2 regions of the Streptomyces sp. NPDC007346 genome follow, and region 2 is predicted to be linked to the other one. Evidence: riboswitches for the same ligand, from Rfam matches in the RefSeq annotation. Region 2 holds a riboswitch; the other holds the start of a gene.
The links. A riboswitch is a leader RNA that binds a small molecule or an ion and turns the genes downstream of it on or off. The one in region 2 is predicted to bind glycine.
Positions count from the first base shown of each region.

Region 1: linked by a shared signal. The riboswitch ahead of AB0917_RS30810 (glycine dehydrogenase (aminomethyl-transferring)) and the one ahead of gcvT (glycine cleavage system aminomethyltransferase GcvT) in region 2 are both predicted to bind glycine.

Region 1 is NZ_JBEYKR010000183.1:1,649-11,893, forward strand. Features, by position in the region: gene AB0917_RS30760 (mannose-1-phosphate guanyltransferase) at 1-1,764, shown strand, start outside; gene AB0917_RS30765 (DUF881 domain-containing protein) at 1,865-2,779, shown strand; gene AB0917_RS30770 (small basic family protein) at 2,776-3,108, shown strand; gene AB0917_RS30775 (DUF881 domain-containing protein) at 3,114-3,926, shown strand; gene AB0917_RS30780 (FHA domain-containing protein) at 4,117-4,902, shown strand; gene AB0917_RS30785 (MerR family transcriptional regulator) at 4,944-5,687, shown strand; gene AB0917_RS30790 (bifunctional nuclease family protein) at 5,741-6,214, shown strand; gene AB0917_RS30795 (MerR family transcriptional regulator) at 6,383-7,000, shown strand; gene AB0917_RS30800 (DNA polymerase IV) at 7,102-8,565, shown strand; gene AB0917_RS30805 (PRC-barrel domain-containing protein) at 8,487-8,858, opposite strand; glycine riboswitch at 9,012-9,109, shown strand; partial or broken gene AB0917_RS30810 (glycine dehydrogenase (aminomethyl-transferring)) at 9,302-10,245, shown strand, end outside.
Region 2 is NZ_JBEYKR010000002.1:34,445-55,118, forward strand. Features, by position in the region: gene AB0917_RS00990 (acyl-CoA dehydrogenase family protein) at 1-855, opposite strand, end outside; gene AB0917_RS00995 (iron-containing redox enzyme family protein) at 906-3,122, opposite strand; gene AB0917_RS01000 (3-oxoacyl-ACP synthase) at 3,122-4,084, opposite strand; gene AB0917_RS01005 (isocitrate lyase/phosphoenolpyruvate mutase family protein) at 4,081-4,974, opposite strand; gene AB0917_RS01010 (alpha/beta fold hydrolase) at 5,021-5,830, opposite strand; gene AB0917_RS01015 (LuxR C-terminal-related transcriptional regulator) at 6,295-7,095, shown strand; gene AB0917_RS01020 (DMT family transporter) at 7,207-8,151, opposite strand; gene AB0917_RS01025 (L-serine ammonia-lyase) at 9,077-10,462, opposite strand; gene glyA (serine hydroxymethyltransferase) at 10,666-11,925, opposite strand; gene gcvH (glycine cleavage system protein GcvH) at 11,945-12,322, opposite strand; gene gcvT (glycine cleavage system aminomethyltransferase GcvT) at 12,443-13,558, opposite strand; glycine riboswitch at 13,735-13,833, opposite strand; gene AB0917_RS01045 (ATP-binding protein) at 13,997-14,680, shown strand; gene AB0917_RS01050 (enhanced serine sensitivity protein SseB) at 14,744-15,514, shown strand; gene AB0917_RS01055 (enhanced serine sensitivity protein SseB C-terminal domain-containing protein) at 15,845-16,591, shown strand; gene AB0917_RS01060 (ABC transporter substrate-binding protein) at 16,822-18,495, shown strand; gene AB0917_RS01065 (ABC transporter permease) at 18,581-19,585, shown strand; gene AB0917_RS01070 (ABC transporter permease) at 19,587-20,549, shown strand; gene AB0917_RS01075 (ABC transporter ATP-binding protein) at 20,556-20,674, shown strand, end outside.

The DNA.
Region 1 (10,245 bases), on a different contig from region 2:
GAGATCTCGCCCGGTGTGTGGGTGGCCGAAGGCGCGGAGGTCCATCCGGACGCCGTGCTCCGCGGGCCGCTGTACATCGGTGACTACGCCAAGGTCGAGGCGGACGTCGAGATCCGTGAGCACACGGTCGTGGGATCCAATGTGGTCGTCAAGACCGGCGCCTTTCTTCACAAGGCCGTGGTCCACGACAACGTGTACATCGGGCAGCACAGCAACCTCCGGGGCTGCGTGGTCGGCAAGAACACCGACATCATGCGGGCGGCCCGGATCGAGGACGGCGCTGTCATCGGTGACGAGTGTCTGGTCGGCGAGGAGTCGATCATCCAGGGCAACGTGCGGGTGTACCCGTTCAAGACCATCGAGGCCGGCGCGTTCGTCAACACCTCGGTGATCTGGGAATCCCGCGGGCAGGCGCACCTCTTCGGGGCGCGCGGCGTCTCCGGGATCCTGAACGTCGAGATCACCCCCGAGCTGGCGGTCCGGCTGGCCGGCGCCTACGCCACGACCCTCAAGAAGGGGTCGACGGTCACGACCGCCCGTGACCACTCCAGAGGCGCGCGTGCCCTGAAGCGGGCCGTCATCTCCGCGTTGCAGGCCAGCGCCATCGACGTACGCGACCTGGAGAACGTACCGCTGCCCGTGGCCCGGCAGCAGACGGCACGAGGCAGTGCGGGCGGCATCATGATCCGTACGTCGCCGGGGGTGCCCGACTCGGTGGACATCATGTTCATCGACGAGCGGGGCGCCGACCTCTCGCAGGCGCAGCAGCGCAAGCTGGACCGGGTCTACGCCCGCCAGGAGTACCGCAGGGCCTTCCCCGGCGAGATCGGGGACCTGCACTTCCCGTCCAGCGTCTTCGACTCGTACACGGGCTCCCTGCTGCGCAACGTCGACATCGCGGGGATCGCCGACTCGGGGCTCAAGGTCGTCGTGGACGCCTCCAACGGCTCCGCCGGGCTTGTGCTGCCCAGCCTGCTCGGGCGGCTCGGGGTGGACGCCCTGACGATCAACCCGGGGCTCGACGAATCGCGGCCCACCGAGTCCGTCGAGACACGCCGCGCCGGGCTCGTCCGGCTCGGGGAGATCGTCTCCTCGGCACGGGCCGCCTTCGGCGTACGGTTCGACCCGGTCGGTGAGCGGCTCTCCCTCGTGGACGAGCTGGGCCGGATCATCGAGGACGACCGGGCCCTGCTGGTCATGCTGGACCTGGTCGCCGCCGAGCGGCGCAGCGGACGGGTCGCCCTGCCGGTGACGACCACGCGCGTCGCCGAACAGGTGGCGGCCTACCACGGCACCCAGGTGGAGTGGACGACCACCTCGCCCGACGACCTGACCCGGGTGGGACGCGAAGAGACCACCATCTTCGGAGGAGACGGGCGCGGCGGGTTCATCGTTCCCGAATTCAGCAGCGTCTTCGACGGGACGGCCGCTTTCGTCCGGCTCATCGGACTCGTCGCGCGGACCCAGCTCACCCTCAGCCAGATCGACGCCCGCATCCCCCGGGCCCACGTCCTGCGCCGCGACCTCGCGACGCCGTGGGCGGTCAAGGGCCTCGTCATGCGCAGCGTCGTCGAGGCGGCAGGAGACCGCAGCGTGGACACCACGGACGGTGTCCGGGTGGTCGAGGCGGACGGACGGTGGATCATGGTGCTCCCCGACCGGGCGGAGGCCGTCACCCATCTGTGGGCGGAAGGCCCGGACGACGCCTCCGCGCAGGCGCTGCTCGACGAGTGGTCGGCCGTGGTGGAGAGCGCAGGCGAGTGACCTCCTGACACCGGTGCACCGGAACTCCCCGTCCAGGGCGTCCCGGTGCACCGGTGGGGCCATTCGGCGGTAGCCGTGGTGACGTGCGACGATGTGCGGCATGTCGCAGCAGCCCCCCGATCGGAGCACCCCCTCGCCACCCGCACGCCCCGACGCCTCCATGTCGCTGCTGAACAACGTGATGGCCCACAGCCTCGACGAGGGGTACGCGGAGGCCTCGGCCCGCCGCAGGGCCGACGGGAGCGCGGAGCTGCCCCGTACGCTCAAGTCGAAGCTCGGCCTGGCCGCCGGCCTGGTGGTGGCCGCCCTCGTGGTCACCCTGGGTGCCGCCGAGGCGCAGGTGTCGGCGCCGGTCGTCGCGAAGGAGCGCGAAGAGCTGATCGACCGCATCAACGCCGAGACCCGCGCGGCCGACACCCTGGAGTCGGATGTCGACAAGCTCCGCAGTGACGTGGGCGAGCGGCAGCGCAAGGCCCTGGAACGTCACGGCGGGGACCAGGGAGAGCTGGTGGCCCTGCTGTCCGGGGCGACCCCGGTCGAGGGTCCCGGGGTGAAGCTCGTCGTGGACGACGCCAAGAACACCGATCAGGGCGGCGGCGGGCCCCGCGAGTCGTCGAGCTTCGCCGACACGGGCCGGGTGCGCGACCGGGACATGCAGCGGGTCGTCAACGGCCTGTGGGAGTCCGGTGCCGAGGCCATCGCCATCAATGGGCAAAGGCTGACGGCACTGTCGGCGATCCGCGCCGCGGGCGACGCCATACTGGTCGACAACAGACCGCTCGTACCGCCGTACACCGTGCTGGCGGTGGGGGACGGGAAGAACCTCGCCTCCGCGTTCCGGGGCAGCGCCGACGGCCAGTACCTCAACGCGCTCAAGGAGAGCTTCGACATCCGCACCAGCTTGTCCGATCAGGCGAAGGTGCGGCTCCCCGCCGCACCGAGCCTGATCGTCCGTACAGCAGAGCCGAAGGCCGCCGGCAGTGATGCGGCAGAATCAGGGAAGGGCACATCGTGATCGCCGTACTGGGCCTCGTCGTGGGAGTCGTGGTCGGACTGTTGGTCCGGCCCGAGGTACCGGCGGTGGTCGAGCCCTATCTCCCGATCGCCGTGGTCGCGGCGCTCGACGCGGTCTTCGGAGGGCTGCGGGCCATGCTCGACGGCATCTTCGTCGACAAGGTCTTCGTGGTGTCGTTCCTCTCCAACGTCGTCGTCGCCGCGCTGATCGTGTTCCTCGGCGACAAACTGGGTGTCGGCGCTCAGCTCTCCACCGGTGTCGTGGTCGTGCTCGGCATCCGGATCTTCTCCAACGCCGCCGCGATCCGTCGGCACGTCTTCCGGGCTTGAGGCCGATGAACAACGACGAGAACCCGCCCAGCGAACAGCCGGACACCGCTGATTCCGCCGTACCGGACGCCCCTGCGCGCCCACCGGCCGCGCAGGAGGTCTCCGGGCGTCAGAGGCTGCTGGCGGGCCTGTGGCCGCCCCGGCTGAGCCGGGCTCAACTCATCGTGGCGGTGCTGCTGTTCGGCCTCGGTCTGGGGCTGGCCATCCAGGTGCGGTCCACCAACGACGACAACACGCTGCGCGGAGCGCGGCAGGAGGACCTGGTCCGGATCCTCGACGAGGTCGACGATCGCACCCAGCGCCTGGCGGACGAGAAGCAGCGCCTGGACGACCAGCGCACCGAGCTGGAGAACAGCTCGGACCAGGCCGAGGAGGCCCGGAAGCAGACGCTGGAGAAGGAGCGGCAACTGGGGATCCTCGCGGGTACGGTGGCGGCGCACGGCCCCGGCATCACGCTGACCATCAGCGACCCCTCGCGCGCGGTCGCGGCCGACAAGCTGCTCGACACCATCCAGGAGCTGCGCGCGGCCGGGGCCGAGGCCATCGAGGTCAACGGCGTCCGGGTGGTGGCCAACACGTACTTCGCCGGGGACGGCGGTGACATCCAGGTGGACGGCAAGAAGATCGAAGCGCCCTACGAGTTCAAGGTGATCGGCAAGCCGCAGGATCTGGAGCCCGCCCTCAACATCCCCGGCGGTGTGGTGCAGACGCTGGAGAAGGAGCAGGCCACGGCGGTGGTGGAGCGTTCCGACGACATCGTCGTCGACGCCTTGCGACCGGCGAAGCGGCCTGACTACGCTCGGTCGTCGACCCCGTGAGCGCGCCGGGCCGAAGGGCCGGTGGACGAGGGTGTGAGGTTGCGGGGGGTCGGCGCACCGGATTGGTGGTGCGTGGTGGAAACTGTCGAGTGGATACGGACGTTGTGAAGATGTCCGGGTCGGCAGGTGTGTTCATTCAGGGTTCGTCCTGCCCCACGGGCGGGTCTATGTCGGTCAAGGGGAATCGCCCGTGAAGTTGTTTGCGAAGTTGTTCGGGAAGAGCGCACGCGAGGACAGCAACAGTGCTGCCCGCCACCGTGCTCCGCGCCACGGCCAGGGCGAGGAGCAGGAAGCGGAGCGCCCGCTCTTCCGCGATGAGGTGTCCGGTGACGGCACTCCGGGTGGTCCCGGCGTGTCGTCCGTTGACCCTGCCGGTGCCGGGGCAATAGGTTTCGGCGAACCATCAACCTCAAGTGCGGGTGGAGGGTTCACCCCGGAGGGCTCGTCGATGCCGGTCTGTACGAGGTGCGGTCACCGCAATGCGGAGGCCAGCCGATTCTGCTCCAACTGCGGCGCGCCGCTGCGGGGCGGTGTTCCCGAGCGTGCCTCGGAGACCACGTCCACCATCTCCATCTCCGGTCTTGAGGCGTACGAGGCCGAGGCGACGGGCCAGACGGCCCTGCCCTCGCTCTCCCCGGAGGCCCAGGCCGCCGTCGACGCGCTGCCCGGAGGCTCGGCGCTGCTGGTCGTGCGCCGTGGCCCGAACTCCGGCAGCCGTTTCCTGCTGGACAGTGACCTGACGACCGCCGGCCGTCACCCGCAGAGCGACATCTTCCTCGACGACGTGACCGTGTCGCGGCGTCATGTGGAGTTCCGCAGGGGTCCGGACGGTAGCTTCACCGTGGGTGACGTCGGCAGCCTCAACGGCACCTATGTCAACCGTGAGCGCATCGATTCGGTCCTGCTGTCCAACGGCGACGAAGTCCAGATCGGGAAGTACCGCCTGGTCTTCTACGCGAGCCCGCGGGGCGTGTGACCAGCCCCCGGAGTCCGTCCGGGGGGACCCCAGGAAGGCCCATGCTGCGAACACCGACAGGCGGTGCCGGTGACGGCGCCGCCACCGCGGACGCGCGCTGGGTGAGCATCGGAACGGTGCTCACCCAACTGCGCGAAGAGTTCCCGGAAGTCACGATCTCCAAGATCCGCTTTCTGGAGGCCGAGGGGCTCGTCGAGCCGCAGCGGACTCCGTCCGGGTACCGGAAGTTCGCTCCCGGCGATGTGGAGCGCCTCGCGCAGGTGCTCTGCATGCAGCGGGACCACTACCTGCCGCTCAAGGTGATCCGCGAGCACCTGGACGCCCTGGCCCGGGGCGAGCAGCCCGTGCTGCCCTCACCGGGGGCCCAGCGCGACCTCGGGGACGGGGTGTGGGATTCCGGTCCCGGCACGGCGACCGCCGCGCGGGTCGGGCGGGCCGAGCTCCTGGCGGCCGCCCAGGTCGACGAGGAGCAGCTGGAGGAGTGGGAGTCCTACGGGCTCATCGTCGCGGCTCCCGGGGGCGGCTACGACGCCGAGATGGTGACCGTGGCCAAGCTGGTGGCGGAGCTGGGCCGCTTCGGCCTGGAACCACGCCATCTGCGCGCCATGCGCGCCTCCGCGGACCGTGAGGCGGGACTGGTCGAGCAGCTGGTCGCGCCGCTGCGTCTGCACCGCAATCCGCAGACCAGGGCCCATGCCGAGGCCACGGCGAACGAGCTGGCCGAGCTCTCCGTACGGCTGCACGCCGCGCTCGTCCAGACCGCTCTGCGCAGCCGTCTGCACTGAGCTCGGGGGAGCCCGACTACCCAAACATGGCGAGCACGTCCTAGGGTTGCTGTGTGAACGAGCTCGACGTTGTCGGTGTCCGGGTGGAAATGCCCTCCAACCAACCGATCGTTCTCCTGCGTGAAGTGGGAGGCGACCGGTACCTCCCCATTTGGATCGGTCCTGGGGAGGCGACCGCCATTGCCTTCGCCCAGCAGGGCATGGCTCCGGCCAGGCCGCTGACCCATGACCTGTTCAAGGATGTGCTCGAGGCCGTGGGCCAGGAGCTCACCGAGGTCCGGATCACGGACCTTCGCGAAGGGGTCTTCTACGCGGAGCTCGTCTTCGCCAGCGGGGTCGAGGTGAGCGCCCGGCCGTCCGACGCCATAGCGCTCGCCCTGCGGACCGGAACGCCGATCTACGGCAGTGACGGCGTGCTGGACGATGCGGGCATCGCGATCCCCGACGAGCAGGAGGACGAGGTGGAGAAGTTCCGCGAATTCCTCGACCAGATCTCACCGGAGGACTTCGGTACCAACAGTCAGTGACCGTCCCGCAGGGGTGTCGTCAGCGCATCCGAAAAGCCTTTCCCGGAAGCGAGACACGGGAAACCACCCTCAGGGTGATTATCACTCGGCGTGCCGAGTGTGGCGATCGTTGACGCACCCCCAGTGACTGCCTACCTTCGAGTGGGCAGGTCAAGGACGGAGGTCGGCGTGAGAAGCAGCGGCGACGGTACGGCGGCGGGTGGGCCGTATCCGCAGCACGGCAGTGGAGCCGACCACGCCATCAGGCAGCCGGCTGCGCCGGCGGCGGTGGCAGCGGACGGCGTGGCAGCGGCGAGCGATATCGGATATCGCGGACCGACGGCGTGCGCGGCGGCGGGCATCACCTACCGCCAGCTGGACTACTGGGCGCGCACGGGGCTGGTCGAGCCGAGCGTGCGGCCGGCCTACGGGTCGGGGACCCAGCGTCTCTACAGTTTCCGGGACGTGGTCCTCCTCAAGATCGTCAAACGGTTCCTGGACACCGGGGTGGCTCTGCAGAACATCCGCACCACGGTCCAGCACCTGCGGGCCCGGGGGTTCCAGGACCTGGAGCGCATGACTCTCATGAGCGACGGGGCGACGGTCTACGAGTGCTCCTCGCCCGACGAGGTCGTCAGCCTCCTCCAGGGCGGCCAGGGAGTCTTCGGAATCGCCGTGGGGGTCGTCTGGCGCGACGTGGACGCGGCGCTCTCCCAGCTCCACGGCGAGCGGGTCGACACCGGTGAGACCCTCATCGGCAACAACCCGGCCGACGAGCTGGCCCGGCGCCGCAACCGCGCCGGATGAGCGGCTGAGCGCACCGGACAAGGCGAAAACGGGATGGTTCCGGCACTCCACGGAGTGCCGGAACCATCCCGTTGTCAGTGGCGTGAGGCAGCATCGGGGGTGTGAGACCCGCGCCGACCATCCTCCACCTGGACATGGACGCCTTCTACGCCTCGGCGGAGCAGGCGGCCAAGCCCAGCCTGCGCGGGAAGGCGGTCGTGGTCGGGGGCCTCGGCCCCCGCGGCGTGGTCGCCACCGCCTCGTACGAGGCACGGCTCCTGGGCGTGCACTCGGCGATGCCGACGGCCCAGGCCAGACGCCTCGCGCCGAACGCCGCCTACCTGGTGCCCCGCTTCTCGCTGTACCGGTCGGTGAGCGAGCAGGTGATGGAGCTCCTGGGGCGGCTCTCGCCGCTGGTGGAGCCGCTGAGCCTGGACGAGGCCTTCGTCGATCTGGAGGCGGGCGGGACGGCGGACGACTCGGCGTCGGCCAGGGCGACGGGGGAGCGGCTGCGTACGGCCATCCGGGAGGTGACCGGGCTGAGCGGGTCGGTCGGTCTCGCCGGTTCGAAGATGCTCGCCAAGATCGCCTCCGAGCAGGCCAAGCCGGACGGCCTGGTGCTCATGGAGCCGGGTACCGAGCGCGAGCTGCTGGCCCCCATGCCCGTACGGACGCTGCCCGGCGTCGGCCCCGCCACCGGTGACCACCTCCGGCGCGCCGGCATGACCACCGTCCACGACCTCGCGGAGGCGGGCGAGGCCGAGCTCGTACGGCTGGTCGGCAAGGCCCACGGCCACGGGCTGCACCGGATGGCGCTCGGGCTGGACGACCGGCCGGTGGTCGCCGAGCGGGACGCCAAGTCCGTATCGGTCGAGGACACCTTCGACGTGGACCTGCACGACCGGGTGCGGGTGCGCGCCGAGGTGGAGCGGCTGGCCGTGCGGTGCGTGGAGCGGCTGCGCTCGGCCGACCGGTCGGGGCGCACGGTGGTGCTGAAGGTGCGCCGCTACGACTTCTCCACCCTGACCCGCTCCGAGACCCTCAGAGGCCCCACGGACGACCCCACAGTGGTCCGTGAGGCGGCCGCGAGGCTCTTGGAGGCCGTCGACACCACCGGGGGCGTACGGCTCCTGGGCGTGGGTGTCACGGGGCTCGCGGACTTCACGCAGGAGGACCTCTTCGCGCAGGCCGCCGACGCCCGGGAGCTGGCGGCGCGCTCGACGGTGCCCGAGAAACCGGTCGCGGAGGGCGCGCAGGGCGGGGGACCGGTGGACGAGGAGCCCGACCGGGAGAGCGCCGAGCAGCTTGCCGCCCGGCGCTGGCCCGCCGGCCACGACGTACGCCACGCGGTGCACGGGCACGGCTGGGTGCAGGGGAGCGGGGTGGGCCGGGTGACGGTCCGGTTCGAGGAGCCCGGAGGGCCGGTCGGCCGGGTCGTCACGTTCCGCGTCGACGACCCGGAGCTGAGCCCGGCCGATCCGCTGCCCCTGGTCCGCGACCCGGTCGACTACTCCTCCTGGCCCGCCAGTCTGCCGAAGTCGCGGTCGGGGCCGCTCTCCGCCGCGGGCGGGGAGTCCAGACCGTAATGGCGGTAGAGCTGGAGTTCCTGCTCGGGGGAGAGGTGCCGGCCGACGCCGAAGTCCGGGGCGCCCTTGATCAACGCGCGGTCGAAGGGGACCCGCAGCGTGTCCTCGACGAACTCGCTGGGCTCCAGCGGGACGAAGGCGTCCCTGCTGAACAGGCCGGTGCGGACGGCCGCCCACTCGGGCACACCGGTCGCGTCGTCGAGATAGACCTCATCCACCGTTCCGATCTTGGCGCCCTCGCGATCGAACGCCTTGCGGCCGATCAGGCGGCGCGGATCGATATCGGTCTGCACGGTGCCTCCCACTGGTCGCCACTGCTCGAGGGGGCCCTGTCACGTCGGGGTGGTCCCCTGTCGTTCCACCAGCACCAGACAAGTGCAGATCCGTGGTGTCGGCCACTCGAGGCCTCCGCGGGGATGGCCGCTGGTAGGCTGGCAGATGGCTGCTGACCCCGTGCGGGAGAGTCCTCCGGTGCAGAATCCGGAGGCGCCGAAGGAGCAAATCCTCCCCGGAATCTCTCAGGCCCCCGTACCGCACGGACGAGGTCACTCTGGAAAGCAGGGCGGGCTCGTGCGGCGCATGCCGGGGCGGGCTCCACCCTCACCGACGGTGAAAGTCGGCACGCCTCCGGGCGGGCCGGTGAAGCTCTCAGGTTGAGATGACAGAGGGGGAGGCCGTTCGGGCACCCACGCCGTGGTGCCCCTCGCAGGTCGTGACAGACCAGGAGGCCTCCACCATGACCCCCCGTCGCACTCCGCTCTCCCAGCTGGAGCAGGGCATTCCGTTCGAGCAGCGCCACATAGGGCCCGACGCCGAAGCCCAGGCGAAGATGCTCGCCCAGGTCGGCTACGGCTCCCTCGACGAGCTGACCGCCGCCGCGGTGCCCGACGTGATCAAGAGTGCGGAGGCCCTGAACCTTCCCTCGGCGCGCACCGAGGCGGAGGTGCTGGCCGAGCTGCGGTCGCTGGCCGACCGCAACAAGGTCCTCGCCCCGATGATCGGCCTCGGCTACTACGGCACCTTCACTCCGCCCGTCATCCTGCGCAACGTCATGGAGAACCCCGCCTGGTACACGGCCTACACGCCGTACCAGCCGGAGATCTCCCAGGGCCGCCTGGAGGCCCTGCTCAACTTCCAGACGATGGTCGCCGAGCTGACCGGGCTGCCCACCTCCGGCGCCTCCCTGCTCGACGAGGGCACCGCCGCCGCCGAGGCCATGGCGCTCGCCCGGCGCGTCGGCAAGGTCAAGAAGGGCGTCTTCCTGGTCGACGCCGACACCCTGCCGCAGACCGTCGCGGTGATCGAGACCCGCGCCGAGCCGACCGGCGTCGAGGTCGTCGTCGCCGACCTCGGCGACGGCATCCCCGCCGAGATCGCCGAGCGCGGCGTCTTCGGCGTCCTGCTCCAGTACCCGGGCGCCTCCGGTGCCGTGCGCGCCATCGAGCCCGTCATCGAGCAGGCCCACGAGCTCGGCGCCGTCGTCACCGTCGCCGCCGACCTGCTGGCCCTGACCCTGCTCACCTCGCCGGGCGCCCTCGGCGCGGACATCGCGGTGGGCACCACCCAGCGCTTCGGCGTCCCGATGGGCTTCGGCGGCCCGCACGCCGGCTTCATGGCCGTCCGCGAGAAGTTCGCCCGCTCCCTGCCCGGACGCCTCGTCGGCGTCTCCGTCGACGCCGA
Region 2 (20,674 bases):
CTCGTTGCCGATCCGCCGGGTCCGGGCGTGGGCCAGCGCTGTGTCGGCGGCCCGGCGGGCGAAGCCGAGCGCCGCCGCGCCGACGGTCATACGGAACCGCTCCAGCAGGTCCATGGCGATGACGAAGCCCTTGCCCGGCCTGCCCAGCACGGCTTCCCGGGGCACCCGGCAGTTCTCGAAGGAGAGGTGGGCGAAGGCGCGCGGAGCGACCACGTCCAGGCGGTCATGGGCCCGCAGGCCGGGGGTGGTGGCCGGGACGAGGAAGGCGGTGAGCCCCAGCGGGCCGGGGCCCTCGCCGGTGCGGGCGATGACGACGTACACGTCCGCGATCCCGGCGTTGGCGATCCACGCCTTCTGCCCGTTCAGGACGTAGCCGCCGTCCTCCTCCGGCTCGGCCCGCAGCCCGACCGAGGCGATGTCCGAACCCGCCTCCTGCTCGGAGACCGCGAACGCGCCGATGAGCGAGCCCTTGGCCATCCGCGGCAGGTAGTGCTCCTTCTGTTCCTCGCTGCCGTACCGGATGACAGGGGTGGCGGCGAGGGCCTGGATGGAGAAGGCGAAGTCGGCCAGGTCCTCGGCGTAGGCGAGCGCCTCGCGCATCAGGCTGATGGTGCGGAAGTCACCGGACGGACCCCCGGGCGCGGACCGCGGGTCCAGGAAGGCGAGCCAGCCGTCCTCGCCGAGCATCCGGACCAGACGCCGTCCGGCCTTCTCCGGGTCCTCCCGGCGGACCTCCTTCCACAGGGGGGCACGGCCGTCGCACCACGTGCCGATGGAGTTCGCCAGGCGGCGGTGCCGGTCGTCGTAGAAGGGCAGGGCGAGGATCTCCTGATCGAAAGCGCTGGTCGGTTCCAAAGCGGTTCTCCCTGCGTGGGGCCGGCCGAGGGGGTGCCCGGCGGCAGACGTCAGATGAGCAGGCCGGCATCGTCGTCGGCGCGGGCGGCGGCCGACTGCTCGGCGCGGACCCGGCCGACCAGCTTGTGTTCGACGTAGTAGGCGAAGGAGGCGTAACCGCGCCAGATGCGGCGCCACTCCCGCTGGACCGCCTCCTCACCGGAGTTGCGCCGGATGTCGTCGAGGTAGGCGACGATGATGTCGGCCGCCTGACGGGCGTGCCCGGCGGAGAAGTTGTCGATCGACAGGTGGGCCTGCTCGTAGGTCGCGTCGAGGTTGTGGCGGCGCAGCTTCTGTATCTCCTGGAGCCGCATCGCGCCGAGCCCGAACATCTCGATGCCCAGGGTGTAGCCGAGGATCTCGTTGTAGAGGGTGTCGGGGAAGAGCGACAGGCACACCTGGTGGATGGAGACCCCGTAGAGCTCGTCCGGCAGGTCGCTCTGCTCCAGGAACGCGTCCTGCCGGATGTGCGGCAGGTGGATGTCCATGCTGGCCAGTACCTGGTGGATGATCGTGACGTGGTTCTTGGCGACGTCGCCGCGGCCCATCTCGTCGGCGTAGATGGAGAACAGCATGTGGTCGCTCTGCCGGTGGTTGCGGCCGAGGTTGCCGATGCGCTGGGCCCAGGTGCCGTCGATCAGGTTGCCGAGGGCGAAGGTGCTCTGCTCGAAGATCACGGTGTCGCGGTCGGGGACGTCCGTGAGGGGCTGGTACGGGTCGACCAGCTTGTCCCAGTAGATCGCGTCGACGCGCGCCATCAGCGCCTCGGGCGTGTAGTCGAAGAACTCGGCGTCGGTGAGGATGCCGCCCGATCCACAGCCGAACAGCAGCTCCGCTTCGGCGAGGTTGGCCTGGACCCGTTCCCAGGCGGTCCCCAGGATGTGGGGGAACTGCTCGATGTTGACCAGGCGGTGCAGCAGCCGGCGGTGGTCGAGGTCGGTCGGGGCCTCGGCGAAGACCGTATCGGCCGGGTCGCTGCCGCGCAGCGCCTCGGTCCAGGCCAGGGCCTGTTCGTCGCCGGCGGTGTTCGGCCGGAAGTCGAGGTCCGCCGGTTCACCCGCCTCGATGGCCTGGGCCCACCTGGTGAACACGGCCGCCTCGTGCGCGTCGAAGATGCCGAACATGGGCCCGCCGAACTTGATGGACCGCAGGAACCGGCACACGCCCTCGCGGGCGGGTTTCATCTGCCGGGCTTCGCGGAACTGGCCGACGAAGGCCGCGAGGTCCATGTTCTCGTCGTCGAGCCACTCCGACAGCCGCCGGTCGCCGATGCGCACACTGCGATGCTGGCGGCCCGCGTACGGCGCGTGCCGGGCCACGATCCGCCCGACCTCGGCATCCAGGGACAGCCCGTCGTGCCAGTCGGCCAGTTCGCCCAGGAGCGTGGTGTGCTCGCGCTCCAGCCGCAGCACCAGCTCGATGGCGGCGGTCATCCGCTGCCGGTCCCGCGCTCCGGTCGGCGAGGCCTCGGTCATCCTGAGGTACTCGGCGAGGACCGAACGGGCCTCCTCCTCGGCCAGGAAGGGAGTCTCCGTTCCCAGCAGCAGATCGTCGACCCCCAGGGCGTTCACGGCGTACTGCACGCCGACCACTTCGGGCAGGAACGACGCGGGCAGCCGGGAGAGCGCGAGGTAGAAGGAGGCGTGCAGCGCGGTGAGCGGGCGAGCCTCGGTCTCCTTCAAGAAGTCCACGGTCCCGATCTCGGGCAGGTGCACCTCGCGCTCGATGAGCGCCCGCCGCCGCCGGGCCGGTAACCCGCGCTCGGGGGTGCCCTCGCCCTGAAGGAAGAAGTGCTGACCGAAGAGCCGGTTGACGATGACCGACGGCTGCGTGGCGGTCTGCGAGACGGTGTCCAGCCAGCAGCCGGCGAGCAGCATGAGCGGTGCGCGCTGGCGCAGGACGAGGCGGTACGTCTCCGACCCGCGCCTGCGCAGATCGGCGAGGGACGGTTCGAGGGCGGTGCGGGCCTGCCGGACGCGGGCGGCGATCGTCTCCGCGTCCGTGGTGGTCTCTTCCCCGGCAGGGGGCAGGAAGGCGTGGAGCGTCCGGCGAGCGACGAGGAGGGTTGTCTCGCTCTCCTGGTCGTCGAGGAGTTGGCGGAAGATGTCGGCCGGCCCGGCGCCGAGAACCGCGGCGGCGTCCTCGGCGGCTCGCGGGCTGAACCGGAAGGCCGCGCCGGGCAGGGACGTGGTCAGGTCCGGAAGGGGAAATCCGGCGTGTGCGTTCATCAGGACTCCGAGGTCTCATTGCTCGTCGGCTGCTGGGCGGCGGCCAGTCGGCGAAGGAGTACGCCGACACGGACGCCCGGCACGCTCGATGCCAGTAGGTAGTGACCGTCGTCGCGCAGTCGCCCCGCGTCGGCGCGGTCCACGAGATTGATCAGGGGGTCGGCTGCGAAGCAGTGGCCGACGCGGGCGATGTTGTCCAGGAACAACTGCCGTGCGGTGAAACCGGCCTGATGCTCCTTCAGCACGATGATCGGCTTGAAGAGGTTGGGGTGCAGTACGCCGTCCACGTCCTGGAGGGTCAGGTCGAGGGGGGTGAGGATCCGGTCGTTGACCACTCGGGCCAGGTCCGAGCTGATCTCGTGGGACCAGCCGAGGGAGGGCGGGTCCTGGGCGCAGGCGCTGCCCAGGATCTCGTACGCGTCCTCGCCGTACCGCCGGCCGCTCACCAGGCAGGCGGCCGAACCGTCGCTGAACAGAGCGAAGTCCTCCATCCGGATCGCCTCGTCCGGGATCCGGTCGGTGGTGACCACCAGCACCGTGCGGTGCTGCCCGGAGGCCACCAGCGCCTGCGCCATACGCAGTCCGACCAGCAGATTGGTGCAGCGGTTCAGGGTGATGCCGGTGAAGGCCGTATCGGTCAGTCCGAGGCCGGTCATGACGGCGTGGACGAAATCCCCGTGGGTCCGGGGGCCGCCGGGGAACCGGGTCGAGCACAGGATGAGGGCGTCGACCTCCTCGGGCCCCGCCCCGGCCGCGGTGAGCGCCGCCCGGCCGCTCTCCACCGCCAGCGTCTCCAGGCTCTTTCCGGTGCGGTGGACCGTTCCCCAGCCCCACAAGGAGGCCTTGGCCGGTATCCGCAGTTCGGCGGCGCGTGCGGTCAGGTTCGCTATGGAGGAGTGATCGGCCGGGCTCTCGCCGAGGACGTAGGAGGGGGCGGACAGATGGACGGGAATGGCGTTCACCCTGTGGAGTCACCTTCCTGGCCGGCCGGTGGGGCCGGTGTCATCGCCGCGTTGACTTGGGGGTAGGGGAGGGCGTCCGTCCCGAAGCCGAAGGTTCCGTGGGTACGGATCTCCTCGGCGGCGCGGACGACCGAACCGAGCGCGGCTCGGGCCAGGGCCGAGCCGACGCTGATGCGCCGTACGCCGAGTTCACCGAGTTCCGCGACGGACAGGGGCAGGGCGGGTGAACCCATCAGGACGTTGACCGGGCGGGTGACGGCGGCGCACACCGCGCGGACCGCCTCACGATCGGGGAGGGCGGGTGCGTAGAGCACATCGGCGCCCGCGGCCTCGTAGGCCCGTAGCCGGCGGATGGTGTCCGGGAGGTCGGCGCGGCCCTGGAAGAAGTTCTCGGCGCGGGCGGTCACGGTGAAGGGGAAGTCGAGCTCCCGGGCGGCGGCGACGGCCGCGGCCACCCGTTCCACCGCCTCCTCCAGGGGGCGTACGGGATCGTCGGCCCGGCCCGTGGAGTCCTCGATCGAGCCGCCGACCAGGCCCGCCGCGGCGGCGAGCTCGATGGTCCGGGCCACCTCCTGCGGGGTGTCGCCGAATCCGCTCTCCAGGTCGGCGGAGACCGGCAGGTGTGTCGCGGCCACGATCTGCGCCGCGTTGGCGAGGAACTCCTGCCTGCCCACTCGGTTCGTACCGTCCGGCAGGCCCAGGCTGTAGGAGAGTCCCGCGCCGGTGGTGGCGAGGGCGGCGAAGCCGAGTCCGGTCAGCAGCCGCGCGGTTCCCGCGTCCCACGGGTTGGGGACGACGAAGGGTGCGGGGCCCTCGTGGAGCCGGCGGAAGGCGTGGGCGCGGGCGTGCTGGTCGGCGGGGTCCACGGAAGGGGTGATGGATGGGTTCACGACGGAAGTTCCTCTGTGACGTCGGTGTCCTACGGGTGCGGCACGCTCAGATGAGTACGACGTGCCCGTCGACAGGATGCCCGTCCCCGGGTGCTCCGGACAGGAGCGACCGCAGGGTGTCGGTGACGGTCCGGGAGCGGCCGTCGAAGTAGAAGTGGCCGCCCTCGCGCCAGTGCCGGGCCGGAGGCCGGAGGCATTCCCGCTCCCAGGGCTCGAGCGCGGCCTCGCCGACGTGCGGGTCCTCCAGACCGTTGATCAGGGTCACCGGTACGGTCAGCGGCGCGGCCGGCCGGTACGTGTACCCGGCGACCAGGCGGAAGTCGGCGCGCAGGTGCGCCAGAAGCAGCTCCTGGAGGGTTTCGTCGGCCACGACCTCCGGAGGCAGGCCGCCGAAGAAGCCCACGGCTTCCGTGAACTCCCGGCCCTCCAGCCGGGCGGCCTCCACCACCCGCTGGGTCGGCAGCAGAGCGGGGCCGGCGCAGCCGGAGGCGACGAGGTGGCGGAAGTCCGGCATGTGGCCGATCCGACGCGCGACCTCGAAGGCCAGCACCGCGCCGAAGCTGTGCCCCAAGAGGATGAAGGGACGGTCGGCGGTGGCGGTGATCTCGCGCGCCACCGCGTCGGCGAGTTCCGCGACATCGGTGGGGGCGGGCTCCCGGTAGCGGCGGCCGCGTCCCGGCAGGCAGAGTGCGGCGATCTCTGCCGTATCCGCCAGGTCCGACTGCCAGCTGAGGAACAGGCGCGGGTTACCGCCCGCGTGCGGGAAACAGTAGACGCGTGCGGCGGTCGGGAACTCGGATTCCGCGTGGTCGCGGATGAACCAGGAGGAAGAGTTCGCCCGAGCGGCCGCGCTCACGGGGTTGTCTTGGGCGTGGGTGAGTTCCAGCCAACATCGGCCGGAGTGATTACCTCGCCGGATACGCGGTGAGAGGTGCCGGCGTTCGTGGAGGGCGCCGCGAGCACGTCGTCGGCCAATGTGGCCGCAGTGGCCGAAAAGACAATGCAGACCGTTAGGGCCAGCGGGAGTAACGTACGGGCGCGGGAAGGGTGTGCCCACATTTTGTTGATCCTTTCGAAAGGGTGGGACGCGTGTCCCTGGATTGTCGCCGGAGTCGAGGTCGATTGCCGCGACCGGCCTCGAGCACTGTGGCACCCGGGTCACCCTGGACTCAAGGTCCGAGGTAGCTCATACTTTCGCATTGCCGAGACCTGATGGACCCGGAAGTCGTACAGTAGTAGATATGGGGCATCAGCCTGCATTTTGAGGGCCCACAGGAGTCAGCGAACTGGCAGGACGACCGGTTAAGTTGGAGAGTATGAATGGAACGTGAAATCTCGGAAGGCCCGAATGGTGTGCAACAGCTCATGGTCGAGCACTTACAGGCGCTCTCCCGGCTGGTCGCCGGCGGCCCACCCTCGGCCTCAGCCGCAACGACGACGGCAGAAGAAGCTCCCGCCGACCCCAGCATCGAGTACCACTACGGGCTCGAAGCCATTGCCACCGCCATCGACGAGGCACTCGCCGGCGCACGCAAGGAGATCCTGACCGCGCAGCCCGACGGGCCGCGCCCCGGGCCGGTTCTGGACGAGGCCCTCGCATCCGTACGCCGCCAGATAGAAGAGGGCGTCGCGATGCGCACTCTTTATCAGCACACCACGCGATTCGACGAAGCGACCAAGAAGTACGTGCGGACCGTCTCCGATTACGGAGTTCAGGTCAGAACGCTGGCCGAGTTCTACGACCGGATCATCATCGTCGACGAAAGCGTCGCCTTCATCTCCGCCAACGAGAGCCGTAGCAACGCCATTGCCATCAGAGAGCCCGCGATCGTGCGCTTCCTCAGAGACATATTCGAACGCTCATGGGACCGCGCGAAGCCCTTTCCCTTCGTTTCGACACATGCCGCGAGAGCGGCCGAGCAGGTCATCCCCTCGCTGCGGAAGTCGATCGGAAAGCTGCTCATAGCCGGATATCCCGACAAGCAGATCGCCCGTCGGCTCGGTATCAGTGAACGGTCACTGCAAGGGCATATCGCGGCGATGAAACATGAGCTGGGGGCGCACACCCGAATCCAGTTCGGCTACGAGCTGGGAAGAAATGAGACCACGCTCATCCTGTGAAGCGTCAGGCGCGGAAAGAGGGGGACGAGCGGGCAGGAGAACAGGGGCGGGGAGATCGTGTCTCCGCCCCTGTCGGTGTCGCCGCCGGCTCTGCCGGCCTCGGCCCGTGACTCAGCGCGCTGTCTCCGCCGCAGCGGCCGGCGCCGCGCTCTCCTCATCTCCCCGCCTGCGGAAGCCCGGCATGCGGGACACGGCCACTCCACCCAGGCAGATGGCGCCGCCGAGGAGTGTGACCCAGCCCGGCACCTCGTCCAGGGCGAGCCACGAGATGACGATCACCACGGCGGGCACCGCGTAGGTGGTTGCCCCCAGCTTCCCGGCGGTGGTCCGCGACAGCGCGTACGCCCAGGTGGTGAAGGCCAGTGCCGTGGGGAAGAGCCCCAGATAGACGACGTTGAGCGTGGCTGCCAGTGGCGCTTGGGACAGGTTCGACACCAACTGCCCGCTGAACGGCAGACATGCGACGGTGCCGATGAGACAGCCGTACGTCGTCACCTGCATCGGGCTCGCATGCCGCAGTGCGGGCTTCTGCAACACCACACCGGCCCCGTACGCCACGGCAGCCAGCAGGCAGAGCGCCAGGCCGAGGACCGAGGACGATCCGCCGCCGGAGGTCGAGACGCCGACGACCACCGCGCCGACGAACGACACGGCCATGCCGGCCAGCAGCAGGGGCGGGAATCCCTCTTTGAGGAACCAGCCGCCGAGCAGCGCGATCACCATCGGCCCCACGTTGACGACCATGGACGCCGTTCCCGCGTCCACCAGTTGCTCGCCCCAGTTCAGCACGATCATGTAGACGCCGAACCAGAGCACCCCCGACCCCACGATCCCGGGCCAGGCCTGCCGCGGCGGCACTCCACCGCGCTGCACCACCAGCAGGCAGACCAGCGCGAGGGAGCCTGTCAGCAGCCGCCCCAGCGCCAGAGCCCCGGGGTCGAAGTAGTCGGCGGCGGCGCGAATGGACACGAACGCCGAGGCCCAGAGCACCACAGTGGTGGACGCGGCTACCAGCGCCCGCCGATCCATTCCGGATCGGCCAGATAATGAGTTCATTCGGCCAACCTAGCTTTGCCGTTTCCCGAAGCGGCAGATCCTCATGTGAAGTCGCCTGATTTTCGGCTGGATCGCGTGATGCGGTGGCGGGGAAGTTCGGTTGAGTGACGCCGTACTCCGACGGCGAGAGGTGGTTCCCCGGACCGCGGTCGCGCACACGCTCATGACCACGAGGTGTGGCGTCGGTGGACCTGGCGGGTGGAGAAGGTTTCCTCTTGGATAGCGGAGTAATCGACGACGGGGCCGGCTGAGGGCAGGTCGGCAGGAGCGTCGGATTCGCTGTTGGGGGTGAGCCATCGTGCGACGGGGCGCGACGGTGGTGATGTCGCGGAAGCCTCGCGCAGCGGCGTCATCTCACGGCAGGGTGACCAGCCTTGAGGGGGCTACCTGCCCGTCAGCCCGCCTGTCAACAGGCCGTCAGGTGGCACGGCCCTCGGTTCCGCACGCACGGACGGGGCCTGGCCTGGCCTTTTCGCGGGCCTTCCTGCGGTGAGCCGACCAATGCGGCGGTACTCGGTGAGCAGACCGCCGAGCCCCCCGGGGCGCTGCCCCCGGGCTCCGCCGGCCGCGGAGCCCGATGACGCGATGGCCCACGGACTCACGCCGGAGCATTGTCGGCGCGGACGAGGGCGGCGGGGTGTGCGTAGAGGACTTTCGTCGGGCTTTCATCCGGCTTTCATCGGACAGGCCCGGAAGACCCGGGGAGGGCCCGTTTTCACGGGCGGCTACAGCGACTGACGGCAGCGAATCGCACCATGAACGGTTTCCCGGAAATCTCTGGAATATCTCATGGCGGTCAAGAAGAAATGGGGGGGCGTTCGGTGTGCGTGTGACGCACCGCGGAAACGGCAGCCGGACCGATCTCCTGGAAATGCCAGTCCGGCCACGGTCTTCATTCCGTTGAATTCCGGTCCGCAAGCCGTTCTCAGCACTCGATGATGTTCACCGCGAGCCCGCCCCGGGCCGTCTCCTTGTACTTCACGCTCATGTCGGCGCCCGTCTCCTTCATGGTCTTGATGACCTTGTCCAGGGAGACCTTGTGGCTGCCGTCCCCGCGCAGCGCCATCTTCGCCGCCGTCACGGCCTTGACCGCCGCCATGCCGTTGCGCTCGATGCACGGGATCTGGACGAGCCCGCCGACCGGGTCGCAGGTCAGGCCCAGGTTGTGTTCCATGCCGATCTCGGCGGCGTTCTCCACCTGCTCGGGGGAGCCGCCCAGGACCTCGGCCAGGGCTCCGGCCGCCATCGAGCAGGCCGAGCCGACCTCGCCCTGGCAGCCGACCTCGGCGCCGGAGATGGAGGCGTTCTCCTTGAAGAGGAGGCCGATCGCCCCGGCGGCGAGGAGGAAGCGGACGACGCTGTCCTCCTTCTCCGTCTCGGTGCAGCCGCCGGCCGCGAAGTTCATGTAGTAGTGCAGGACGGCCGGGATGATGCCCGCCGCGCCGTTGGTGGGGGCGGTGACCACACGGCCGCCCGCCGCGTTCTCCTCGTTGACCGCCATCGCGTAGAGGGTGATCCACTCCATGGCGTGGGCCTGCGGGTCGCCCTCGGCGCGCAGCTGGCGGGCCGAGTTCGCGGCGCGGCGGCGGACCTTGAGGCCGCCGGGGAGGATGCCCTCGCGGGACATGCCGCGCGAGACGCAGGCCTGCATGACGCGCCAGATGTCCAGCAGGCCGGAGCGGATCTCCGCCTCGGTGCGCCAGGCCAGCTCGTTCTCCATCATCATCGAGGAGATGGAGAGGCCGGTCTCGCGGGAGAGGCGCAGCAGCTCGTCCCCGGTGCGGAAGGGGTGCCGCAGGACCGTGTCGTCCGGGACGATCGGGTTCTCGCCGGCCACCGCGTCCTCGTCCACGACGAAGCCGCCGCCGACCGAGTAGTACGTCTTCTCCAGAAGCGGGGCGCCCTCGGTGTCGTACGCCAGGATCGTCATCCCGTTGGCGTGGTACGGGAGCGCCTTGCGGCGGTGCAGGATCAGGTCGTCGTCGAAGGCGAAGGCGATCTCGTGCATGCCGAGCAGGTTGATCCGGCCGCTGGAGCGGATCTCCTCCACCCGGCCGTCGGCCGACTCCACGTCCACGGTCTGGGGCGACTCGCCCTCCAGGCCGAGCAGGACCGCCTTGGGCGTGCCGTGGCCGTGGCCGGTCGCGCCGAGGGAGCCGTACAGCTCGGCCCGTATCGAGGCGGTGTGTGCGAGCAGCCCCTCGTTCTTCAGGCGGCGCGCGAACATCCGGGCGGCCCGCATCGGGCCCACCGTGTGGGAGCTGGACGGGCCGATGCCGACCGAGAAGAGGTCGAAGACCGAGATGGCCACGGGAGGACTCCTTGGGGTTGGAAGACGCCGTTGTCTGCCTGGGTGGTGCGGGAACGGGCCAGGTGGTTCGGTACGGGCCGGGGTGGGGCCCGCGGGACAATCAGGTGCAAAGGGTGGAGCGGGGGACACGGGTCGGGGCACCGCGCTCACTCGTTCAGTGTGCGCGGTGCCCCGCCTTTATGCGCAGAATCGCAGGCCAGGTGCTACTTCAGGCCGGGGTACAGCGGGAACTTCTCGGCCAGTGCGACGACGCGGGCCTTGAGGTCGTCGGCGTCGTAGGCCGGCTTGAGAGCGGAGGCGATGATCTCCGCGACCTCGGTGAAGTCCTCGGCGCCGAAGCCGCGGGTGGCCAGGGCCGGGGTGCCGATCCGCAGGCCCGAGGTGACCATCGGAGGGCGCGGGTCGTTCGGGATGGCGTTCCGGTTGACCGTGATGCCCAGCTCGTGGAGGCGGTCCTCGGCCTGCTGGCCGTCCAGCTCGGAGTTGCGCAGGTCGACCAGGACCAGGTGCACGTCGGTGCCGCCGGAGAGGACGGAGACGCCCACCTCGGTGACGTCCGGCTGGACCAGGCGCTCGGCGAGGATGCGGGCGCCGTCCAGGGTGCGCTGCTGGCGCTCCTTGAACTCCTCGCCCGCCGCGATCTTGAACGAGACCGCCTTGGCCGCGATCACGTGCTCCAGCGGGCCGCCCTGCTGGCCCGGGAAGACCGCCGAGTTGATCTTCTTGGCGAGCTCCTGGGTGGAGAGGATCACGCCGCCGCGCGGACCGCCGAGGGTCTTGTGCGTGGTGGTGGTGACGACATGGGCGTGCGGCACCGGGCTGGGGTGCAGACCGGCCGCGACCAGGCCCGCGAAGTGCGCCATGTCGACCATCAGGTACGCGCCGACCTCGTCCGCGATGCGGCGGAAGGCGGCGAAGTCGAGCTGGCGCGGGTAGGCGGACCAGCCGGCCACGATCATCTTCGGCTGGGACTCCTTGGCGAGGCGCTCGACCTCCTCCATGTCCACGAGGCCGCTCTCGTCGACGTGGTACGGGACCACGTTGTAGAGCTTGCCGGAGAAGTTGATCTTCATGCCGTGGGTCAGGTGACCGCCGTGGGCCAGGTTCAGGCCCATGATCGTGTCGCCCGGCTTCAGCAGCGCGAACATCGCGGCGGCGTTCGCCTGCGCACCGGAGTGCGGCTGGACGTTCGCGGCCTCGGCGCCGAACAGTTCCTTGATCCGGTCGATCGCGATCTGCTCGACCACGTCGACGTGCTCACAACCGCCGTAGTAGCGGCGGCCGGGGTAGCCCTCGGCGTACTTGTTGGTGAGGACGGAGCCCTGCGCCTCCATGACGGCGACCGGAGCGAAGTTCTCCGAGGCGATCATTTCGAGGGTGGACTGCTGACGGTGGAGCTCGGCGTCGACGGCGGCGGCGACGTCCGGGTCCAGCTCGTGGAGGGAGGAGTTCAGAAGCGACATCAGGGGGTCCCTTAAGGTCTCAGTTGCCGGAGAACGCGGTGTACTCGTCGGCGGAGAGCAGGTCGGCCGGCTCCTCCGTGACGCGCACCTTGAACAGCCAGCCGCCCTCGAAGGGAGCGGAGTTCACCAGAGAGGGGTCGTCCACGACGTCCTGGTTGGCCGCCGTCACCTCACCGGTCACCGGCGAGTACAGGTCGCTGACGGACTTGGTCGACTCCAGCTCCCCGCAGGTCTCGCCCGCGGTCACCGTGTCGCCGACCTCCGGAAGCTGGGCGTAGACGACGTCACCGAGCGCGTTGGCCGCGTACTCCGTGATGCCGATGGTGGCGACGCCGTCCTCGAGGGCCGACAGCCACTCGTGCTCCTTGCTGTACCGCAGCTGCTGGGGGTTGCTCATGACCTGAATTCTCCTGTACGCGGGGGAGTGCTGATGAACGGTGGTCTTACGGTGTGAGACAGAGGTACGTCACTTCCGTGACGCCTGCGGGCGCGAGAGGGCCCGGTTTCTACCGGGATATCACTTCTGGCGCTTGTAGAACGGCAGCGCGACGACTTCGTACGGCTCGTGCGTGCCACGGATGTCCACGCCCACGCCCTCGGTGCCCGGCGCGGCGAAGGCCGCGTCCACGTACGCCATGGCGATCGGCTTGCCCAGGGTGGGGGAGGGGGCGCCGGAGGTGACCTCGCCGACCACCTTGCCGTCGGCGACGACCGGGAAGCCGGCGCGCGGCACCCGGCGGCCCTCGGCGACCAGGCCCACCAGCTTGCGCGGCGGGGCGGCCTCGGCGCGCTCGGCGGCGGCCTGGAGCGCCTCGCGCCCCACGAAGTCGCCCTCCTTCTCGAACTTCACGACCCGGCCCAGACCCGCGTCGAACGGGGTCAGCGCGGTCGTCAGCTCGTGCCCGTACAGCGGCATGCCCGCCTCCAGGCGCAGCGTGTCACGGCAGGACAGGCCGCAGGGGATCAGCCCGTGTGCCTGACCGGCCTCCGTCAGCGCCCGCCACAGGGCCTCCGCGTGCTCGGGCGCGACGAACAGCTCGAAGCCGTCCTCGCCGGTGTAGCCGGTACGGGCGATGAGCGCCGGGACCCCGGCGACCGTGCCCGGCAGCCCCGCGTAGTACTTCAGCCCGTCCAGGTCCGCGTCGGTGACGGCCTTCATGATGGCGGGGGACTCGGGGCCCTGGACCGCGAGCAGCGCGTACGCGTCCCGGTCGTCGCGCACCTCGGCGTCGAAGCCCTCCACGCGGGCGGTCAGCGCGTCCAGCACGGTCTGGGCGTTGCCCGCGTTGGCGACGACCATATATTCGGTCTCGCCCAGCCGGTAGACGATCAGGTCGTCCATGATCCCGCCGTCGTCCTGCACGATCATCGTGTAGCGGGCCCGGCCGTTGCCGACGGTGGCGATGTTGCCCACCAGCGCGTAGCTCAGGAAGGCCGCGGCCTGGGGGCCGGTGACGGTGATCTCGCCCATGTGCGACAGGTCGAAGAGACCGGCCCGGGTGCGTACGGCGTTGTGCTCGTCGCGCTCACTGGCGTACCGCAGCGGCATGTCCCAGCCCGCGAAGTCGGTCATGGTGGCGCCGAGCGAGCGGTGCAGCGCGTCGAGGGCGATGAGACGGGGGGCAGTGCTCATGGATACGGCTCCAGGGCATGACGACATCAGGACGAATCCTCCCCATCTGTCATCGGAACCTGAGAGGTTCGCCGATATCCCCTGACGGGGTACGCCCCGGAGAGGAGCGCCCCTGTTCACAGGGGTCGGCTTGCACCTTGGGTGGAGCCGCCGGGCGGCTCGCTTTTCAGATCTGCCTCATCCACGCGGTACGGGGCCTGAGAGATTCAAGGGAGGATCTTGCTCCTTCGGCGCCCGGCTCACAGCTGTGGCCGGAACTCTCCCGCGCGGATTCGAACGGCCGGTATGCAGTTGGCGGGGTCATCATCGCACGCATTGCGGCAGAGTGGGGCGGCCGGTACCCACACATGTGCGAACGGCGGGAGTGGTTGTGCCGCCTTGCCATTTCTTTACACTTCAGGAGCAGGCGTGGGTGGCCCGACAGCAGGGGGATGGGCGATGGCGTTGCAGCGGTCGGTACCGACCGCGGGGGTCGCGCACGGCGCGATGCCCGCACAGCCCGGCGCACCCGCACGTGAGCTGCTGGAACCCCCCGCGCCGGTCGTACGCGACCTGCGCGGGCGCACCGGCCGGGGCCCGTCGGGCCTCGACTTCACCGCGGGCGACATCGTGGTCGTCTCCGGGCTCCCCGGCGGCGGCAAGTCCACCCTGATCCGGCGGGCGGTGAGCGGCCGCGCCATCGACTCCCAGAACACCCGCGACCTCTGGGCCGCGGCCCTGCCCCGCTTATTTCCCTACGCCCTCTACCGCCCCCTGGTCCGGGTCGCCCACTACCTCGGCCTCTGGACGGTCCTGCGCTCCGGCGAGTCCGTCGTCGTCCACGACTGCGGTACGCAGACCTGGGTACGCCGCTGGCTCGCCCTGCACGCCGCCCGCCGGGACCGCACCCTGCACCTGCTCCTCCTCGACGTGGACCCGGAGACGGCCCGCCGGGGGCAGCGCGAACGCGGCCGGGGCGTCTCCGGCTACGCCTTCGCCCGCCACCGCCACGCGGTCGCCCGGCTGATCCGCTCCACCGAACGCGGCACGCTGCCCGCCGGCTGCGGCTCGGCGGTGCTGCTGGACCGGGAGGCCGCGAGCGCGCTGAACCGGATCTCCTTCACGGACGGCCGTTCCGGTTAGGGTTCTGGCCTACGGGTGAGGCCCCGGAAGGGGCGACAGGCAGCGGAGAGAGGCACAGAGGCAGTGGACATTCCGGCACCGGCCCCGGCGCACCCCCAGCACGGGTGGCCCGCCAACGAGCTCGAAGAGGTGCTGACCGCCTCCCTCGGCGTCGCCGACGCGGGCGGCCGCCTGGTCGAGGTGCTGGGCCGCAGCTCGGTCTGGGTGCCGCTGCCGAACGGCGGTTCGCCCGCCAGCGCCGACCTGGACCTGCCGATGATGGACATCGAGGGCGCCGCGTACGTCCCCGTCTTCAGCTCCGAGGGCCAGTTCCTCAGCTGCGTCGGCAGCCACATGTCCTTCGCCGTGGCGCCCGCCCGCGACTTCGCCCGGGGCCTGCCCCCGCAGGTCGGCATCGCGGTGAACCCGGGCGGCGCGGTCGGCATACCGCTGCCGCCGCCCGCCGTCGCCGAGCTCTGCCGGGCCGGGCGCACCGCCCTGGACGGCCCGGCCACCGGCGGGCGGGTCAAGCTGTACGAACCGGACTGGCAGCACGACCCGGTCGACTTCCTCACCGCCGTCTCCGCCGAGTTCGAGGCCACCGGCGTGGTGAGCACCGCCCGCCGGGCGCTCGCCAGCATCGAGGGCGGCGACCCGGTCCTCTTCGTCGGCGTCGAGTTCGCCGCCTGGGACGGCACGGGCCAGAGCGTCCCGATGGACGCCCTGGGCCGGGCGCTCGGCCGGGTGGAGGTGCCCTGGCCGGTGAACCTGGTCCTGCTGGACATGGCCCAGGACCTGGTCGGCGACTGGATGCGCGAGAAGGTACGGCCGTTCTACCGGCGCGAGGGCCACTGAACGGACCGGCGTGAGAGCAACGGAACGGACCGGCGTGAGGGCCACGGAACGGACCGGCATGAGAGCGACCGAACGGACCGGCGTGAGGGCCACGGAACATACCGGCGCGAGGCGGCGAGACGTACCGGCGCGAAGGCCACCGGCCGCCTCGGAAGGCGCCCGCGTTCCGGCCCCGCCCGACCGTGGCGTCAAGTCGGTGTCAGAAGTGGCGCCTAAGCTGGTTTGATGGCGAGGCCGCTCCCGTGTGCCCGGGAGCGTCGGACGGATCGATGAGGGGCGGGACCCAGGGTGAGTGCGTCAGGCACTGCGGCGACCGGGCAGGTCGAGCACATGCTGCGCCAGGTGAGCCCCGGGCGTTACGACGCCTACGAGGCGCTGCTCGCGGCCCTCGCCGACGGCCGGGTCTGGATGCTGCTCTGGAACGGCACGGCCGGCTCCCCGGACGCCCAGTACGGGTCGATGGAGATCGACGGCCTCGGGTACGCCCCGTGCGTCACCTCCGCCCAGGAGCTCTCCGCCAGCGGCTGGAGCCGGGCCCACGAGCTGGTCTCCGGACGGGACATCGCCCGCGTCCTCTTCCCCGACCGCTGGGGCATCTGGCTCAACCCGCACGCCCCCGGCGGCGGCGTCGGCATCCCCTGGCTCGACCTGCGCCGGATCGCCACCGGCCTGGACCGGCTGCCCGCAGGTCCGCTCCGGCTGACCGAGCCCGCCGTGGAACTCCCGCAGTTCTACGCCCAGCTCACCCAGAACGCCCACCGCACCCCGGCCGTCCGCTCCCTGCGCCGCGCCTGGGTGCACCCCGCCGTCGGCGTCCCGTACCTCACGATCGGGCTCGACCTGTACGACACCGGGCGGGCCTCCGTCGACGCGGTGCGCGCGATGATGCGGCAGTCGATCGGCACGGTCCCCGACGGGCTGCCCGTCTCCACCGTCGCCATGTCCGACGAGTACGACCCGGTCGCGATGTGGCTGCGCGCCAACGCCCGCCCGTTCTACGACCGCGAGGCGCACGCCCCGGCCGCCCCGCCGGCCGTCGCCCCCGGCTACGGGCACCCGCCCCAGCGGCACCTCTGAACTGCGCGGTTGAGGTGGAGCCGGGCCGCTCGGCGCCCCTGCCTCGCTGAGCACCGCCAGATGTCCGGCGTGTGAACCGGGCGTGGAGGGATGTCCCGGATCTGGACGGTTTGTCAACTGTCCGGGTCTCGACTAGGTCTCACCGCTATCCGGACTGTTCTCTTGCGGTGTACCCCGTCTGTAGTGTGCGGCCATCAAACCTCACCACATGGCGAACCAGGGGTGGACCCATGCGCATATTCAAGTCCCGGGCCGGCCGGGCGATCACGGCAGCGGTCGCTGTCGGTCTGATCGCCACGGGCTGTTCCAGCGAGCGGGACGAGGGCGGCTCCAAGGGCGGCGACAGGAAGGACACCTTCGTCTTCGCCGGCTCCGGTGACCCAGGCTCCCTCGACCCGGCCCTCGCGAGCGACGGCGAGACGTTCCGCGTCACCCGTCAGGCGTTCGAGGCGCTGCTGGAGCACGAGCCCGGCGGCAGCAAGCTGGTCGGTGGCCTCGCCGAGACGTGGGAGGGTGACGCGGCCGGCAAGGTCTGGACGTTCAACCTGCGCCAGGGCGTGAAGTTCCACGACGGCGAGGCGTTCAACGCCGCCGCGGTCTGCGCGAACTACGACCACTGGTTCAACTGGAAGGGCACGTACCAGTCCAGCGCGGTCTCCTACTACTGGCAGACCATCATGGGCGGGTTCGCCAAGAACGAGGACGACGAGGCGCCCAAGCCGAACTACAAGTCCTGCACCGCCAAGGACGAGAACACGGCCGTCATCGAGGTGAACGAGCCCTCGGCGAACCTGCCGGGCGGATTCTCCCTCCAGGCGCTCGCGATCCACTCGCCGAAGGCGCTCAAGGAGTACGAGAAGCAGGACGCGACCGCCAAGGGCGACGCGATCACGTACCCCAAGTACAGCCAGGAGGCCGGCACGGTCGCCGGCACCGGCCCGTACAAGATCGTGAAGTGGAACAAGGGGAACAAGGAAGTCTCCCTGGAGCGCTTCGACGACTACTGGGGCGACAAGGCCAAGGTGAAGAACCTGGTCTTCCGCACCATCTCCACCGAGGAGACCCGCCGCCAGGCGCTCCAGGCGGGTGACATCGACGGCTACGACCTGGTCGCCCCGGCCGATGTGACGACGCTGGAGAAGCAGGGCTACGAGGTCCCCACCCGTGACGTCTTCAACATCTTCTACGTGGGCATGAGCCAGTCGGCCAACCCGGCGCTGAAGAAGCTCGAGGTCCGGCAGGCGATCACGCACGCCATCGACCGCGAGAACCTCGTCAACACCCAGCTGCCCGAGGGCGGCAAGGTCGGCACGCAGTTCATGCCCGACACGGTCGCCGGCTACTCGGACAAGGTGAAGACGTACCCGTTCGACACCGCCAAGGCGAAGGACCTCCTCAAGCAGGCCGGCGAGGAGAAGCTGAAGATCGACTTCTGCTACCCGACCGAGGTCACCCGCCCGTACATGCCTGCCCCGCAGGACATGTTCGAGCTGATGAAGGCCGACCTGGAGAAGGCCGGCATCACCATCACGCCGAAGGCCATGAAGTGGGCCCCGGACTACCTGGACGCCACCGAGTCCGGCTCCTGCGCCCTGCACCTGCTCGGCTGGACCGGTGACTTCAACGACGGCTACAACTTCATCGGCACCTGGTTCTCCGGCCCCGACAAGCAGTGGGGCTTCAAGGACGAGAAGGTCTTCGGCGCCGTGAACGCGGCCTCCAAGGTCACCGACACCGCCGGTCGCACCGCGGCGTACGAGAAGGCCAACGAGGCGATCATGGAGTACGTCCCGGGCGTGCCGATCTCGTCGTCCCCGCCGGCCATCGCGTTCGCCAAGAACGTCAACCCGCCGAAGGTCTCCCCGCTGACGCAGGAGAACTTCGCCGAGGTCTCCTTCAAGTAATCGCACACCAGCGGGTCCGCCCGGCCACAGCTACCAGGTGGCCGGGCGGATCCGCATCGACGCACGTGAGAAAGGGGCATGCGGGGTGCTGCGACTCGTCGTAAGAAGACTTCTCCAGCTCATTCCCACCCTGCTCGGCCTGTCGGTCCTGCTGTTCCTCTGGCTGAACCGACTGCCCGGCGGACCCGCCTCAGCGATCCTGGGAGAACGGGCCACCGAAGCCGAAGTGGCGAGGATCAACCGTGCACTCGGGCTCGACGAGCCGGTGCACGTCCAGTACTGGCGCTTCCTCAAGCGCATCTTCGAGCTCGACCTCGGAACCTCCACCCAGACCGGACAGCCGGTGTGGGAGGAATTCACCCTGCGCTTCCCCGCCACCGTGGAACTCAGCGTCGCCGCGATCCTGATCGCCGTGGTCGTGGGCATCCCGATGGGCTATCTGGCGGCCAAGCACCGCGGCGGCTGGCTGGACGTCGCCTCCGTCTCCGGATCGCTGCTCGGCATCTGCATCCCCGTCTTCTTCCTCGCCATGCTGCTGCGCGGGATCTTCTCCGTCCAGCTGGGCTGGTTCCCGAGCCAGGGCAGGCTCACCACCGGACTCAACGCCACCGACATCACCGGGTTCTCGGTCCTGGACGGGTTGCTGACCGGCGAACTCGACGCGAGCTGGGACGCGATCATGCACCTGGCCCTGCCGGCCGTCGCGCTGGCCTCGATCCCGCTCGCCGTCATCGTCCGGATGACCCGCGCCAGCGTCCTGGAGGTGCTCGGCGAGGACTACATCCGCACCGCCGAGTCCAAGGGCCTGGACAAGCGCGTCGTACGCGGACGCCACGTGCTGCGCAACGCGCTGCTGCCGGTGATCACCGCGGTCGGCCTGCTGACCGGCAGCCTGCTCTCCGGTGCGGTGCTCACCGAGTCCGTCTTCGACTTCGGCGGCATCGGCTCCTTCATCCGTACCGCGATCGACGGGCGCGACTACCCGGTCCTCGTCGGGTTCATTCTCTTCATCGCGATGGTGTACGTGCTCATCAACCTCCTGGTCGACCTCGCGTACAGCATCATCGACCCGAGAGTGCGGGTGCACTGACGTGACGATCATGACCAACAAGGCAGACAAGATCGACCGCCTCGCCGAGCTGACCCAGAGCTCCGAGTCGGTCGCCGGCACCAGCCTGTGGCGCGAGGCGTTCCGCCGTATGCGCTCCAGCAAGATGGCGATCATCGGCGCGGCGATCATCGCGGCCTTCGTGCTCGTCGCCGTCGTCGGCCCGATGGTGGCGCCGCACGGCCCCACCGCCCAGAACTGGCGCAGCGAGGTCTTCCCCAACCAGGGCAGGTTCGTCGGCATGCGCGGCGAGAACTGGTTCGGCCTGGACCACCTGGGCCGCGACATGTTCTCCCGCTGGCTCGTCGGAGCCCGGCAGACGCTTCTCGTCGGTGTGGTCTCCATGCTCATCGGCCTGATCGTCGGTGCCTCGGTCGGCATCGTCTCCGGCGCCGCCGCCACCCTCGGCGGCAAGATCGGCCGGCGCATCGACACCGTGGTCATGCGCATCACCGACATCATGCTGTCGCTGCCGTCCCTGCTGCTGGCCGTCTCGATCGCCGCCGTGCTCGGGCAGTCGCTGACCACCGTGATGATCGCCGTCGGTGTCGTCCAGATCCCCATCTTCGCCCGCCTGCTGCGGGGTTCGATGCTGGTCCAGGGCGGCGCGGACTACGTGCTCGCCGCGAAGGCGGTCGGGATCCGGCGCAAGCGGATCGTGCTGACCCAGATCCTGCCGAACTCCCTGAGCCCGGTGATCGTCCAGGCGACGCTGAGCCTCGCCACCGCGATCATCGAGGCGGCGGCCCTGTCCTACCTGGGGCTCGGCAACCCCGATCCGGCCGTTCCCGAGTGGGGCGTGATGCTCTCCCAGGCGCAGCGCTTCTTCGACAACGAGCCGATGATGGCCGCCTATCCGGCCATCGGGATCATCATCACCGCACTCGGCTTCACCCTGCTCGGGGAGTCCATGCGCGAAGCCCTCGACCCGAAGCTGCGAGGCTGAAGTCCTATGCCACTGCTCTCAGTTGAAGAACTCAGTGTCACCTTCACCGCGCGCGGCCGCAAGGACGCCACGGCCGTGGACGGCGTCTCCTTCGGCGTCGACCAGGGCCAGGTCGTCGGCCTGGT